DNA from 2 places in the Flavobacterium sp. K77 genome. Region 2 is predicted to be linked to the other one. Evidence: riboswitches for the same ligand, from Rfam matches in the RefSeq annotation. Region 2 holds a riboswitch; the other holds the start of a gene.
The links. A riboswitch is a leader RNA that binds a small molecule or an ion and turns the genes downstream of it on or off. The one in region 2 is predicted to bind S-adenosylmethionine.
Positions count from the first base shown of each region.

Region 1: it holds a riboswitch for S-adenosylmethionine, as region 2 does, so the genes downstream of both, L1S34_RS08305 (Na+/H+ antiporter NhaC family protein) here and L1S34_RS04255 (hypothetical protein) in region 2, are expected to answer to the same signal.

Region 1 is NZ_JAKIHO010000003.1:239,724-247,428, reverse strand. Features, by position in the region: gene L1S34_RS08330 (UDP-3-O-(3-hydroxymyristoyl)glucosamine N-acyltransferase) at 86-1,015, shown strand; gene L1S34_RS08325 (nuclear transport factor 2 family protein) at 1,017-1,379, shown strand; gene sucD (succinate--CoA ligase subunit alpha) at 1,475-2,347, shown strand; gene L1S34_RS08315 (hypothetical protein) at 2,561-2,983, shown strand; gene L1S34_RS08310 (cytochrome-c peroxidase) at 3,033-4,223, opposite strand; SAM-I-IV-variant riboswitch at 4,479-4,575, shown strand; gene L1S34_RS08305 (Na+/H+ antiporter NhaC family protein) at 4,630-5,952, shown strand; gene fabG (3-oxoacyl-[acyl-carrier-protein] reductase) at 6,136-6,882, shown strand; gene L1S34_RS08295 (hypothetical protein) at 6,982-7,705, shown strand, end outside.
Region 2 is NZ_JAKIHO010000001.1:954,754-962,458, forward strand. Features, by position in the region: gene L1S34_RS04240 (hypothetical protein) at 211-726, shown strand; gene L1S34_RS04245 (DUF3293 domain-containing protein) at 957-1,349, opposite strand; gene L1S34_RS04250 (hypothetical protein) at 1,545-1,934, opposite strand; gene L1S34_RS04255 (hypothetical protein) at 1,931-2,599, opposite strand; SAM-I-IV-variant riboswitch at 2,660-2,758, opposite strand; gene L1S34_RS04260 (hypothetical protein) at 3,062-4,126, opposite strand; gene L1S34_RS04265 (hypothetical protein) at 4,178-4,498, opposite strand; gene L1S34_RS04270 (hypothetical protein) at 5,051-5,932, opposite strand; gene L1S34_RS04275 (DUF3127 domain-containing protein) at 5,981-6,325, opposite strand; gene L1S34_RS04280 (ATP-dependent DNA helicase) at 6,384-7,705, opposite strand, start outside.

The sequences.
Region 1 (7,705 bases), on a different contig from region 2:
AATTTAGGTTTTCTATTTTTTGAAACAAATTTCAAGTTTGATCAAAATAGAAAACCTAATTTGCTTTTTATTAAAGATATATTAGATGAAATTCGAAAAAGTTTACGCTCTACAAGATATAGCCGCAATTATTGGTTGTGAGTATGTTGGTGATGCCAATTTTCCGGTGCAAGGTATGAATGAAATTCATGTCGTTACACCAGGAGATATAGTATTTGTGGACCATCCAAAGTACTATGACAAAGCTTTGCAATCGGCCGCTACAATTGTTTTAATCAATAAAAAAGTAGACTGTCCAGAGGGCAAAGCACTTTTGCTTTCTGATGATCCTTTTCGAGATTTTAATGTATTGACAAAGCATTTTAAACCCTTTCAGGCAACTAATTCTGCTATTGCTCCTTCTGTAAAAATTGGAGAAGGAACTGTAATACAACCCAATTGTTTCATAGGGAATCAAGTTGTAATTGGCAAAAATTGTTTAATTCATCCCAACGTCACTATTTACGACCATACTATAATTGGTGACAATGTGATTATTCATGCAGGAACCATTTTGGGAGCCGATGCTTTTTATTACAAAAAACGTTCAGAAGGTTTTGACCAATTAATCTCCGGAGGTCGCGTTGTGATTGAGGATAATGTTGGTATCGGCGCTTTGTGTACCATTGATAAAGGTGTAACGGGTGATACAACTATTGGCGCAGGCTCAAAGTTAGATAACCAAGTACACGTTGGACACGACACTGTTATTGGTAAAAAATGTTTGATTGCTTCGCAAACCGGAATTGCGGGATGTGTTGTCATTGAAGATGAAGTTACTATTTGGGGACAAGTAGGAACTACCAGCGGGATTACCATAGGCGCAAAAGCTGTAATTATGGGGCAAACGGGAGTTACCAAATCGGTTGAAGGTGGGAAATCCTATTTTGGTACACCAATTGAAGAATCCAGAGAGAAATTGAAACAATTAGCTCACATTAAAAAGATTCCAGAAATTTTAAATAAACTAAAATAATATGTCTGTAAAAGAGATAGTTCAAAAGTTTTATAAGTCGGATGCCTTAATTGATAGTGCGGTCATCAAAGATTTTCTTCACCCAGAAGTGGTAGTGGAGTGGAATAGTAGTAAAGGTTTTGTTGAGCTAGATTACAATGCATTGGTTCAATTATCCGATGAATTAAGTAAAGCTTACGTGCGTTCAAAGGTGCGCATTAGCCATATCTTAGCAGAGAATGATCTGGTGTCTTTACGCTACTCCCATTTTGTAAAAACTATTGAAAATCCTAGAGAGGAGATGTTATTAGCTCATTTTAATGTTATTTGGCAAATTAAAGACAACAAATTATTTCGTGGCTATCAAATGAGTCAATTATCCTAATTTTAGTATCAAAAAACTGCCGAAGCACTAGTAATTAGTGATTACTATTTTATACTTTTGCATAACCATTTTAAAAACTACATAAAAAATATATCATGAGTGTTTTAGTTAATAAAGATTCCAAAATAATTGTTCAAGGTTTTACTGGAAGCGAAGGTACATTCCACGCTTCTCAAATGATTGAATACGGTACAAACGTTGTAGGTGGTGTTACTCCAGGAAAAGGAGGAACAAGTCATTTAGATCGTCCGGTATTTAATACTGTAAAAGATGCTGTTGATCAAGCAGGTGCTGATACAAGTATCATTTTTGTACCACCAGCTTTTGCTGCTGATGCTATTATGGAAGCTGCTGATGCTGGTATTAAAGTAATCATTGCAATTACTGAAGGAATTCCAGTTTCAGATATGATTAAAGCTAATTCTTATGTAAAAGAAAGAAATGCAAGATTAATTGGTCCTAACTGCCCAGGTGTAATTACTCCAGGTGAAGCTAAAGTGGGAATCATGCCAGGTTTTGTGTTTAAAAAAGGTACTGTTGGTATCGTATCTAAATCAGGTACTTTAACTTACGAAGCCGCTGACCAAGTTGTAAAACAAGGATTAGGAATCACTACTGCAATTGGTATTGGTGGAGACCCAATCATTGGAACTACTACAAAAGAAGCAGTTGAATTGTTAATGAATGATCCTGAGACAGAATTAATCATTATGATTGGTGAAATTGGAGGTCAATTAGAAGCTGATGCTGCTAAATGGATAAAAGCGGATGGAAACCGCAAGCCAGTTGTTGGATTCATTGCTGGAGAAACTGCTCCTGCAGGAAGAACAATGGGTCATGCTGGTGCAATTGTTGGAGGATCTGACGATACAGCTGCTGCTAAAAAGCAAATCATGAGAGACAACGGAATTCACGTTGTTGATTCACCAGCTGAAATTGGTAAAAAAGTAAAAGAAATTTTAGGATAATGACCTAAAATATTAATATTATAAAGCCTCACATTTTGTGGGGCTTTTTTTGTTGTAAATTAAATTAAAGAAATATCTTTGCACTTTATTTAAAAAATCTTACATCCAAGGTTTTTTTTTAATAAAAACAAAACACACGAATAGTTTTCAGTGAGCCTCACGATTTTGTGAGATCTTTTTTTGTGAAAATCTATTCCATTAAAAATAACATATATGTACAAAGAATTAGAAAAATTCACGGTTACCAATCAATTTTTATTCAATGCTGAGGATAGTTTAGAGCAAGTTTGTAATGCTTCTGAGGGATCTGGCATATTTTTAGTTTACGCTGTAGGTGACGAGAAAGAATTAATTATGGTGGGTTCAACTGGGACTGTTCAAAATAACGGCGCTTTGAAAATAAAAAATGGCGGTTTATTCGATAAAATTGTAGAAGGTCACCAATTTGCAAAAACAGGAAGAAAATATTCTTGGCCAGCTCAAATGAAAAAAGAAGTTATATCTGCTCTTGAAGTAGTTTGGTATGAGACTTTTAACAATGAAGTGAAATCAATTCCAACTGCTGTAGAAGGTCAAGTATTACAATCATTTTTGGATGAAAACGGAACGCTGCCTAGATGGAATGTTGCTTTCTAATAAATTTCCTTAAAAAATTGAAAGTCCCCAATTAAAGTTGGGGACTTTTTTATTTAAAAGGATTCGACCATTTTGGATCGGTATATACATTAGAGCCTGATAGGGTTTTTATGAAAGCAATCAATGCATCTACTTCGGTGGCTGTCAAATTCAATTTTTGTCCAGATCCGTTTGGACGCAATCTCGGATCTAAATTGGTATTGCCAGGAGCAATTGTAATAGTGCCATAATGGCCAATCACATTTTGCAAAGTAGCTAGATTAGCTGTGTGCATAAATGCTCCATTGGTACTTCCATCTTTTTTGACAGCGTCTCGCAAGGTCGGGGATCTAGTATTTGTAAGATCAATACCATTTGAATTTAGTATTCCAATAATTCCGTTATTACGACTATTGGGGTCAATACTAAATTCAGGTGCTTGATGGCATCCTGCGCAACCTAATCCTCCAGCAGTTCTACTACCACTTGAATCAAATACCGGTGGTGTTAAAAACAGATTTTTTCCTTGATTTTCTTGTACTGTAAAGTTTGGAAAAAGTTGATTTTCAGTAGCTACAAGTGCGCGACCTGTATCATATTTTGCATCGAATGATTGAATGCTTCTAATAAATTGCGCTAAAGCCAATTGAATTTTGTTTTCAGTAATATCTTCTGAACCATAAACAAACTTGAACAATTCTTTATAATATCCGATGTTTTGAAGTTTACTCGTCAGTGTATTAAAATTACCATCGCCCAAAGTACCGCTAAAACCCATTTCAATATGATCTTGAATTGGTTGTGTTGTTTGATTTTCTAAATTACTTGCTCGTTCATTCCAGAAAAATTTACTTTCATTATTAAAACGAGTATTTATCAATCTCATGCTATGTCTACTCGTTAATCCGTTTACACCAGTACTTGCTTGTGCAACATCTCCAAATGCATTGGCTTGAACGTGACAACTTGAACATGAAACTGTATTTGTAGCTGAAAGATTTTTGTCATAAAATAAAACACGTCCCAATGTCGCTCCTTTGTCTGTAATAGGATTGCTTGTTGTATTGTCCTTTGTGATATAAGCAGGTACTACTTGATTAGCATAATTGTCTAATTGACTTAAATTTATTTTCCCTTCAAAGCTTGCTTTTATATTGGGGTAAGCTTCAATTGCAATATAATCAGTTGCGTCGTTAGTATTGCTGCAACTAGCTGTTAAAATACTAGCAGCAATAAATAAGCTATGTTTAAGTAATTTCATTATTTTGTGTTTATAAACTTGATTGTTTTACTATTCAAACCTTTAAAAATGATTTATTATTTAGATTAGACTATCCATGATAAAAATAGTTTAATTTAAATAAATACTTATTTATTATCATAAATTATTGATAATTAAAATTTATTATCTAATATTATTTGCAAAATATTAATAGAAGTATTTTGCTTTTTTAGTGGAAAGTTTGATATTTTTTACCGTTTGCTTAATTATTCGCAAAAAATCAATTACTTTTGCACCCGTTATCACGAATCCTGTAAAGGGATAGCAACCTGCAACAACAAGCAAGGTGCTAAAACGATAAGCCAAATCCTTTGGAAAAAATGTTGTTTACATTCCCAATACCAGCTTTGTTTTTCGTCATAACACTTAATTTAAAATTATTTTTATGACAAATTTTACTAAGGAATCCGGAAATCCGTATGCTTTGATTCCGCTATTTATTTTTATTTTTACTTTTTTGGGTGCTGGTATTTTACTAGATGATTTTTATGCGTTTCCTTCACCAGTAGCAGTATTAGTAGGTATTATTGCTGCATTCATTTTATTTAAAACATCAACTGATGATAAAGTAGATACTTTAATTGCTGGTTGTGGTGATAGTAAAATCATGACAATGTGTTTGATTTATTTGTTTGCTGGTGCTTTTGCCGTGGTGAGTAAAGCCATGGGTGGTGTAGATGCAGTAGTAAATTTAGGGATTAGTACTATTGATGTGGCTTATTTTCCGTTAGGAATTTTCTTGATTGCCTCGTTTTTATCTACTGCTACAGGAACTTCTGTTGGGGCTATTGTAGCAATTGGACCAATTGCGATATCTCTCGCTGATAAAAGTGGTGCTTCTATGCCATTAATTGCTGGCGCTTTATTAGGTGGTTCTATGTTAGGAGATAATTTATCAATGATATCAGACACGACAATAGCCGCTACACAATCTCTTGGTTGTGATTTGAAAGATAAATTTAAGATCAACTTGTTTATTGCACTTCCGGCGGCCATTGTAACTATTTTAATTTTCTTTTATTTGGGTTTTAATTCAGATGTTGTTGCTGTAGATATCGCTAAAAATGATTACTCTTTGTGGGCTATTTTGCCTTATGTTTTAGTAATCGTTCTTGCCGTTGTGGGTGTCAATGTATTTTACACATTATTGCTAGGAACTATAATTGCAGGTTTGATAGGTTTTTACAATGACTCATTTACGGTAATGGAATTTACCCAGAAAATTTATGAAGGCTTTACTAGTATGACCGATATCTTTTTGCTATCTATGCTTACAGGAGGATTAGCTGCTATGGTTGATAAGGCTGGAGGTATTACTTGGGTTTTAAACCAAATCAAAAAAAGAATCAAAAGTAAAAAATCAGCACAAACTGGAATTGGAGTGTTGGTAGGATTTGCCAATTTAGCTATTGCCAATAATACTGTTTCTATTGTAATTACAGGGCCTATTGCAAAGGAAATTAACGATGAATACGGATTGAGCGCTAAAAAATCGGCCACTATTTTAGATATTTTTTCTTGTGTCATTCAGGGAATATTGCCTTATGGAGCTCAAATTTTGTTGATACTGAATTATGCCAATGGCAAATTAGATTTTCTTGATATTTTGAGTAATGCATGGTATCATTTATTTTTACTTGTGTTTACATTGATTGCTATTTATGCTGCTTTTTGGGATAAACTAGCCTACCGTTTTTTGAAGGTATAATTGTAAAAATTATTGTTCATAATCAAGCCTAAATTTTTTTTAAAAAAGGAAATAGTATATATTTGGCAAGTCGTTTTTAGCCCTGATAGCAACGGAAATCCTTTTGGGTACGCGACAGCGGATCTAAAAGATTGCAGTGAATAGCAGGAATAGCTTCGAAAAAAAAATAACTAATTTTTGATTATGAAATTACTAGAAGGAAAAGTTGCCATTATAACAGGCGCAAGTCGCGGAATTGGGAAAGGAATTGCAGAAGTTTTTGCAAAACATGGCGCTAACGTTGCGTTTACATACAGTTCATCAGTTGAGTCGGCAATGGCTTTGGAGAACGAATTGAATGCATTGGGCATTAAAGCTAAAGGATACCAATCAAACGCAGCGGATTTTAATGAAGCACAAACGTTTGTGGATTCAGTTTTGGCTGATTTTGGAACAGTTGATGTATTGATTAACAACGCCGGAATTACAAAAGATAATTTGTTGATGCGTATGTCTGAAGAGGATTTTGACAACGTTATGGATGTGAACTTGAAATCGGTTTTTAACATGACAAAAGCCATTCAACGTACCTTTTTAAAGCAACGTGCAGGATCAATTATTAATATGAGTTCAGTGGTTGGTGTGAAAGGTAACGCAGGACAAACGAACTATGCGGCTTCAAAAGCAGGTGTAATTGGTTTTTCGAAATCAGTTGCTTTAGAATTAGGTTCAAGAAATATTCGTTGTAACGTAATTGCGCCTGGATTTATTGAAACTGAAATGACTGCAAAGTTAAACGAAGATGTTGTAAAAGGTTGGAGAGATGGAATTCCGTTGAAAAGAGGTGGTTCTACTGAAGATGTAGCTAATGCATGTTTGTTTTTTGCATCGGATATGAGTGCTTATGTTACCGGTCAGGTACTTAATGTATGTGGCGGAATGTTGACTTAAAATGTCATTAAAAGATTTAAAATTCAAAGATTGAACGAATTTTGAACTTTAAAACATATTATAAGCTGTAAATTCTTCAAATCTTTTAATAAAGAATAAATGACAACAAACACAATACTATTGGTACTTTTATCTTTGATACTAGCTGGGGTGTTGTCGTATTTACAGTATATTTATAAAGCTAAAAATCAAACTAAAACGGTTTGGTTTTTGGCTTTTTTGCGTTTTTTATCGCTTTTTGGTATAATGTTACTGTTGATAAATCCGATAGTCACGCGTAAAACCTTGGAGTTATTTAAAACTCCTTTGCTAGTTGTGGTTGATAATTCGAGTTCAATTTCTTTTTTAGAAGCCACCAAACAAGCCAAAGCAACAATGCAAGCTTTGCAAGATAACGCAGCATTACAAGAAAAGTTTGAAATACAATCTTTTCAATTTTCTAATACCATGGAGCCTTTTAGTCAGCTAGATTTTAAAGGAAGCCAAAGTAATATTGATGTGGTTGCTAAAAACTTGAAGAGTAATTTTAAAAACAAAACTTTTGCCACCGTTTTGATTACTGACGGAAATCAGACTTCGGGAAGTGATTATGTATTTCAATTCGATCAGCAAAATAAAGTATATCCTGTAGCTGTGGGCGATACGACAACCTATTTGGATTTGAAAATTAGTCAATTAAATGCTAATAAGTATGCGTTTTACAAGAATAAATTTCCTGTAGAAGTGTTTTTACAATATGCAGGAAAGCAAAATGTCACGGCTAGTTTCTCCATTTCGCAAGGGAATAATGTCGTGGTAAAGCAAAGTATTTCTTTTTCTGCTT
Region 2 (7,705 bases):
AGTCATACCTTTATATTCTAATAATTTTTTTGTTATGGTTCCACTCCTAGATTTCAATTGGAGTATTACCAACAAATGCTTCACAATTAGTACCGAGCTAAGAAGTATCCGGTGTTAAACTGAATAGTTTAATTTCATGAAATAAAAACGCGTTTTTACTAAACTTTTCGTTGAAATTCTGATATGGTAATTAATTCAAACACATTTTTTATGAAAACAAATAAATCGAACAGCGAGATCGCTGAGTTAGAAAAAAACGCAATTAATATTAAAATCAGAAACGTAGACGGTTATGTAGTAGAGAAAAGTAGCTTATCTTTTCATTTAAATTGGTATTACGAACGTAGGTCAAAGTCTGCAAAATGCAAAAAGTCAAGATTTAATTATGAATATTTTATTCATAAACCAGATAATGCATGTTTTGTTTTTACTGAATGCCCTTCATATTACTATGATAATGGTCTTGAAATAGAATTGAAAGATTGTATAATAGTTACAATTTATGAGTCTCAACCAGATTTTATGACCAGTAAACTTGCAGCATTTTATCGTGAATGTTATGTAGAAAACGCTGTGTCAAGCTGGGATGAATTCGGTTGTTTTACCACTGATAGTAAGAGATATAATAACATTTCAATCGTTCGAGCAATATCAAAATTAAGACCAAATAAAGAAATTAGGTACGAAGTACCGAAGCCACGAAATATGTATTTCAAATTTACATGACTCTATTTATCCCCATAATAAGTTTCATTTTAGAGATATATTTTTATTTGATTTTGACTTGTCTAAGCTCGAATTTACGAATCAAAATATAAAAAATTTGCTTCACCAAGTTACTACAGGCAAGTGTTTTTACAAGTATATTTATAAGATCATATAATGGATCAAGAAATAGTCGAAAATTGGAAAACTAGTCTTTATGAAAATAAAACTATAATGTTAAGAGATATAATTTAAAATTTAGTGTAATGAAGGGTTGCCTTTTGTTCTTTTTCTCCAAATACGAATGCTAGTTGGCCATATTTGGCAGCTAGTTCATTTGCTTTATTTAGGCCGCAATTTTCAATAAAAAAACTTTCTTCGGACCAGTTACCATCCTCGGATATTCCAATTGCTGGGCTATATTTTAGTTCAAGTATGTCAAGGTCTTGCTGTAGTTTTTTGTTTCGACTTTGATTTTTCTCAATTGAGAGAATGTCGGGTAGTGGATTCCATGCCGTAATGAAAGCCCAATTTTCAAACTTGTTACATTCTTCCTGATACTGATCGATTTTAATGTCAAAAGTAGCTGACTTCAAAACTCGATAAATTGTGTTTAGAAATGCGTCGTGATGTTCTATATCCATAATTGTTTCAATAAAAAATTAATTTAGGGTTTTGAATTCGTGCTGTCGCTTTTACTTTTTGATATTCATTTTTGCAATTAATTTGATTCAAATGTTTGTCTTGTAGTTAGTATCCCTCTGTTGTTGGAATTTCCGTGGATGAATGCGGAATGTGCAAGATTAATTTTTTCATCTTTTTACAACTGATGATTTACTTTATATTTCAATATTTGGATCGATTTCCTCTGATTTTTCAAGCATAATGGTATCATCATTAAATACAATTACCACTCTATTTTGTTGTAGTGCCATCATCATCAATTCCGTTAGTTTTAGGATTGCTTTTTTTAGCAAAGCTTCTTCTTGGATAAATTTCGGATATTGAATAAACTCTAGTTCTACAGAAGGTTCTTCTTGGCCCAAGAAAACAATTTCACACGTTCTTATCTTAGTACTCAATACCACATTCAACTCTTTTTTTACTACTTGTTGAGCAGCAGCTAATTCGTGTTTTACCGTTTCAATTGAGATGCTTTCGGTTGTATATCCGATATTCAAACCAATAGTTACTTGGGCCCTAAATGATTTGCATGAAACGCTATTCATATTTTTATAGCTTGTAACTTATTATCTACTAGCGCTACTTTGTGCCCTAAATTGAAAGCAACTACATTACCGCTTGCATCAAAATCAAATACGATATCGCTGTTGAAAGGTCGGTTTCTAATTTCTGTTTTGAGACAATCCAAATAATATCCTCTAGCAGTGACCCAGCCTTTGTTGTCAATTTCCTTATTAAAACGTTCGATAAGTTCTTCATTGGATAAAGCAAATAATGACAAAGTCCAAGCTGCAATTTCATTGGCATAAGGCTCTTCTGTTGGCAAAAATGTTGTTGAAAGGGCAAAATTTCCTTCTTCTTTTTGAATCCCATACTTTTGGATGTGGATATATTTTAATCCAAGAGGGATCAAAGCCACAAATCGTGCTTGGGTTTGGACTAAAAATGGTGCTTTTGTGTTTTGAATGCTAAAGCTTTTTCCTGTGAGTGCTTTTTTGTCGTCAAAATACAAAAGTTCAAATGGCGGACAATCAATCAAATCGAAAAGGGTGTTTATCTGCTGATGTTTGATTTGAAAAAAAGATGTTTGTGGCAATTCATTTATTAGATTTTTTACTACCAAAGTGGTAGTCTCCACATCAATGCAATAGGATGGCATAGTACGAGCTACTGATGCTTCATCAGAAATACTCAAAAATAATGTTTTCATAAACATAACAATTTAAATTTAAACTAGTGTTATGTCGACAAAATGCGATAAAGAATTTTGGTTTCTCAACACATTTGAACGACTGTTCCGCATACTAAGCCACCGTGTCGTGAGTTGATCGGTTGGCACCCCGATGAATCGGGATTCTTGATGCTTTACAAATATTGTAAATTATTTTTGAGTTGCGCAAGCAAATATTGTGAATAATCATAAATCTTTAAGGTCATAATATCGATCTATAATTTTCAATAAACTTATTTGAATTTGAAATACTTCATCTCGCAAGGAATTATTTTACAATATTAAATGAACTCACTAAAGACTAGTACCATTGTCGCAATCATTTTATATTTATGTATTTTACAGAAATAAGAATGGGATAAAAAAAGTAGATCCTTTCTACCCATAAGTTTAGCTTTTAATGGATTAACCGCAAGCTTTAAGCAACCTACTAAGATAAACTTAGATAATACCTCTTAATTGTAAATGATACTTCAATGATGAAGTTTCTTCGTAATCATCATCAAAAGGTGTTTGATCTTCTTGTTCTGCTGGAGAAAGGGTATTGTATTTATTTAATTTTTGGTAATAATACTTATCTAAAAGCTCTTGCAAATCAATGCAGTTTTGTAAAATGCTTGTTTTGAAGTAAACAGTATAGTCTTCATGTAAAACACATTTGCCGGTTTTTAAACTTTCCTCAGATACAACGTTACCAAACAACAATATCAAATCATTATACAAATGTTCTTGTTTTACTAACCATTTTAATAGATCTATTTCGTTGTCAAGAGTAATTGATTTAAATTCGTCAATCGCTATTTTAGCCTCATTTTCGATCATTAAGAATTGATAAATTTGATTGATATGCTCATAAAGCCAATAAAATGAATGATGATATTTGTAAAAATTATTTAGCATATCGATAGAATCATATAATTCTTCATATCTCTTAATCCAAGTGATTATTTTATCTTTTGAAATCTCACTGTCATTGAGTTGTCTCATTTCATTAAGAGCAGTGATTGATTTGTTTTTTAAATTGTCATATGAAGCTGAAGGAACAAAAGTTACTTTTTCATCATTATAAATAGTAAAACTTAATTGTCTCTTATTTTCATCTATAACTCTTTTATCTGTGCAAAAATCAGAACAGTTGTAAATGCCTTTTACAGAACAAACCTCGTCATCTTGTATTATAAAATTGATATAGCGACCTGATTTATTGCCAACAAAGGCAATTCCTGTTTTATTTTTATTAATACATTCATCAGAATTACATTTACCCTCATAAGCAAGTAGCTTATTGTCCTTCTTTTGGAATTCCTTGAAGATTTCTTGCAATTTTTGAAGGAAAATAGTTTTGGTAGTATCTTGATACGTAATCTTGTCCTCTAAAATTAACTCTATGGCTTTAATATTCATTTCTGAAATAGCATTTATAAGTTTTGACGCAGCTTTTTTTACATTGGTAACATCGCCTAATTCTGCAAGCTTTTGAATTAATCTTAGTTGTTCGGGTGTCATAGATATTAAAATTTAAAATTCCTAGATCTAAAGCTATTTTAATTACTTGTTTTAATCGACAAACATTGTTACTCGAAAGTCTAGTGCTTTTTCCTTGCAATTAGGACAATAATTATTGACCATATTTAATTTTAAATCAAAGTTATTGATAGTATTATAATCGAGATTATTTCCTTTTAACACATCATCAGTATAGAATAGATATTTTTCTGAATTTTTGTTTGCTAAATAATTTATGTTTTCAAACTCTAAGGTTTCCTTATTAATTGCTGGAACTGGACAATTGGTTAGATAATTAAATCTGCCACCCCCAAATCTGAACTCATTAGAAAAACCACATGACTGGCATTTTGATTTTATTATATTTCCCATTTGATTTTAATATTTGAAATTATAGATTAGTTATCATTTTATTTTAAAATTCAGCCACTAAATCGGTAACTCGGTGAATTTTCTAAAAATTTAATTTGTAATTATTAGGGCACAATATCTAGCCCTCAACGTAGTGAGGTTTCAACGATTTACCCAAAAACTAAAGCTAGAATTATAGTTTATGAACATAATTCAAATGGTAAGAATAACCAAAAGTATAGCAATTTTTACAATTAAAGATTATTGTTCCCTCCACAATTAATTCTAAACGGTCTGAAACTTTTTTCTTTATTTGTTTTGTAATTTATTTGATATCCGATGTTTCCTTGGATTTGCTGTATGTTCACACTAGAAAAAATATCTATATCCTTAAACTTTCGATAAGAATTACAAATCTATTCCTCTGTTATCCCTTTTTCTCTCCAAATTAGATGACTTAATATTATGTATTTTGTATAGTTGCCCATTGTTAACTAAGATTTGAAAAAAATGTAATAACTACAAATTAATGTCGTCATTTCAATAACCATTTAGATGAAAACGCAGTACGCACTATCCAAAAAAATGTGTGTATTCAAAGGAATATTCTTCTCTACTAAAGTACAATTGAGCATCATTTATCTGAATTTTTTCTTCCAAAATAATTTCTAATCTTTGCGTTATATCCTGCTTAATTTTATTGAGGTGCCTTTCATAGAAATCGGTTTGAGATACTAATTTTTCAGGAAAATCGGTTGGATCCTCTTCTGAATAACAATATTTGTAATTATCATTCATTCCTGTTAAAAATATTGAAATAGAATCTTCTTTCATAGAAAATCCAATATGATATTTAGGAAATATAAAATTTCCAAAATCTAAAATATCCCCTTTGATAATATAGTCAATTGAAAAAGTTTTATTGCTTTTAAGTATTTGAAAGACAAACTTTTCATCGCTAATTTCATCAATTTTAACTTCCTTTAGTTGATTAAGATGTGCTATCGATTTCAATGATAAAATTGGATTGTATTCCAGATTGAGTTTTTCCAAATTTTTGAATGCATAAAGCATATCAATATTTTCAATTTCATTGCAACTTGCGTCAATAATTCTGAGAGTTTCAAGATTTGCTAAAGCACTAAGGTTTTTAAGTTTTTGATTGCCAAATTTAATTTCTTCCAAGTTTACGCAATATTTCAAGAAAGACAAATCGAGCATGTGCTCTGAGTAATTCAAATATAGAAATGTTAATTTCTCATAATCAGAAGATAGCAAAGTGTCTTTGTAATTAATTTGGCCACCCATTTTCTTCTGCAATTTTTTCATCGTTACATTTTGGAAGGGATCTCCATTAGTAACTAAACTATGTGTTTTACTTATATCATCTTTAGTAAATCCATTTTCTATCCAATAAAGATGATTTTGAATGATATCTTTTGTGTTTGAATCCATGTTGTATTTTTATTGAGGAATTTAATAACTAATTTAGACTGACATTCCTTAAAAAGGCAGATCTTCATCGTCTTCTGGTAGATCCACTGTGTTTTCATAGCTGCTATTGGGTGTAATTGTCAAAGGATTATTTACAACTTCTATTTTAAAAGCTTTTACATCGGTATACCATTTACCATTGTATTCTCTGCTTTCTAACTCGTATGATATGGCTAGAGAATTACCAATTTGAAGTTGGTTTTCAATTATCTTATCTCCCCAAATACTCACACATATTTTTTTTGGGTACTGCCCGTTTGTTTCGACAATTATGTCTTGCTTACGCCACTGCCCATTTTTACTCATTCCAATTTGGATAGGAAGAATTTGTATAAGAGTTGCCGTTATCATCATAATTTTATTTGAAAGCGATTATAATTAAAATGATTTTTTTGTCCCAAATAGTTACGAATCAATAAAGCACAAGATTCGATTTGGCTCTGGTGACAGCTGTATATTGATATTTTAAAGAAGGTATAAAAAATGAATTCAAAAATACTTTATCCCATTCGCCACCTTGTGCTTTGTTACAGGTAATGGAATGACCATAGGTTGCTCGAATGGCACCAATATAACGATCATCAGCAGCATTACCACTTTCACGATACACTTTATTTTTTGTAAATCGTTCGTGTCGTAATCTATTTTCTTGTTCTAATCTTAGTCCTTCCGGATTTAGAATACTCTCTAGCAATACATAGTCTTCTATAATTTCGTCTACTCCCTTTATTGACTTTGACAATAGTTTTACTGGAACAAAATGTAAACCAGCTACTTGCTCTACATCACAGGTGTTTACTTCTAAAACTGTAACATGATCACCGCTGTATAATTGAAAGTCATTTCTTCTCCAGGTACTTGTTACTAGTAAAAGGTCATTTTTTGTCAATGTTTTGATTTTACTTCCAAACAATTTTTCACGGACCACATTATTGAACATTTTATTCATTTTATGGGTTGCTCCAATTGAAACTATGCTTTCAAAACCATTATTTAGATATTCTTTTATATATGCTGATGATGCTTGTGAAATAGTTTGTTTTTCTACTCCTTCTAGCGTAACCTTCTCAAAATTTGCATTAATCCTTTCTCTAATGGAAACTGCATTTTTGAGAATATAACTTCCGTCTTCTTGACGTTTTACTTCTGTAAGCAAATGGGCAGTTCCATTTAATTGAAATTTTGCTTTAAGGTATTCCAAACAAAGGGCTTTTGAGTCTGTTTCATTAACTGGAGGCAATTGGTTTTTATCGCCAAGGAAAACAATCTTGTTTTCAGGATTTCCATTTTTAATAAAAATTATTAAATCACTTAGCAATGAGTTTTTAGATGTGAACATGCTCCCTTCTGTTCTGTTTACAGTTGATGACACTATTGATGCTTCATCAATGATGTATATTGTGGTCTCTTTAATGGTGTTTTCTTTTAATTCAAATATTACTTCACCCGTTTCAGGATTTGGCTTAGTATTGTAAATTAAAGAATGAATGGTGCTGTTTACCGTTTTAGATTTACGACCCAGAATTCGAGCTGCTCTGCCCGTTGGAGCTGCAATTTTGTAATTAACAGCTTTTGAGTTCAAATAACCAATAAGTGCTGTGGTAATAGATGTTTTTCCTGTTCCAGCAGCACCACATAATATGAAGAAATCCTCTTTGTTACTATCTTTAACGAAATCACTCATTCCTAACAAAGCTGATTTCTGTTGTGCTGTTGGACAATCAAATTGTAAAT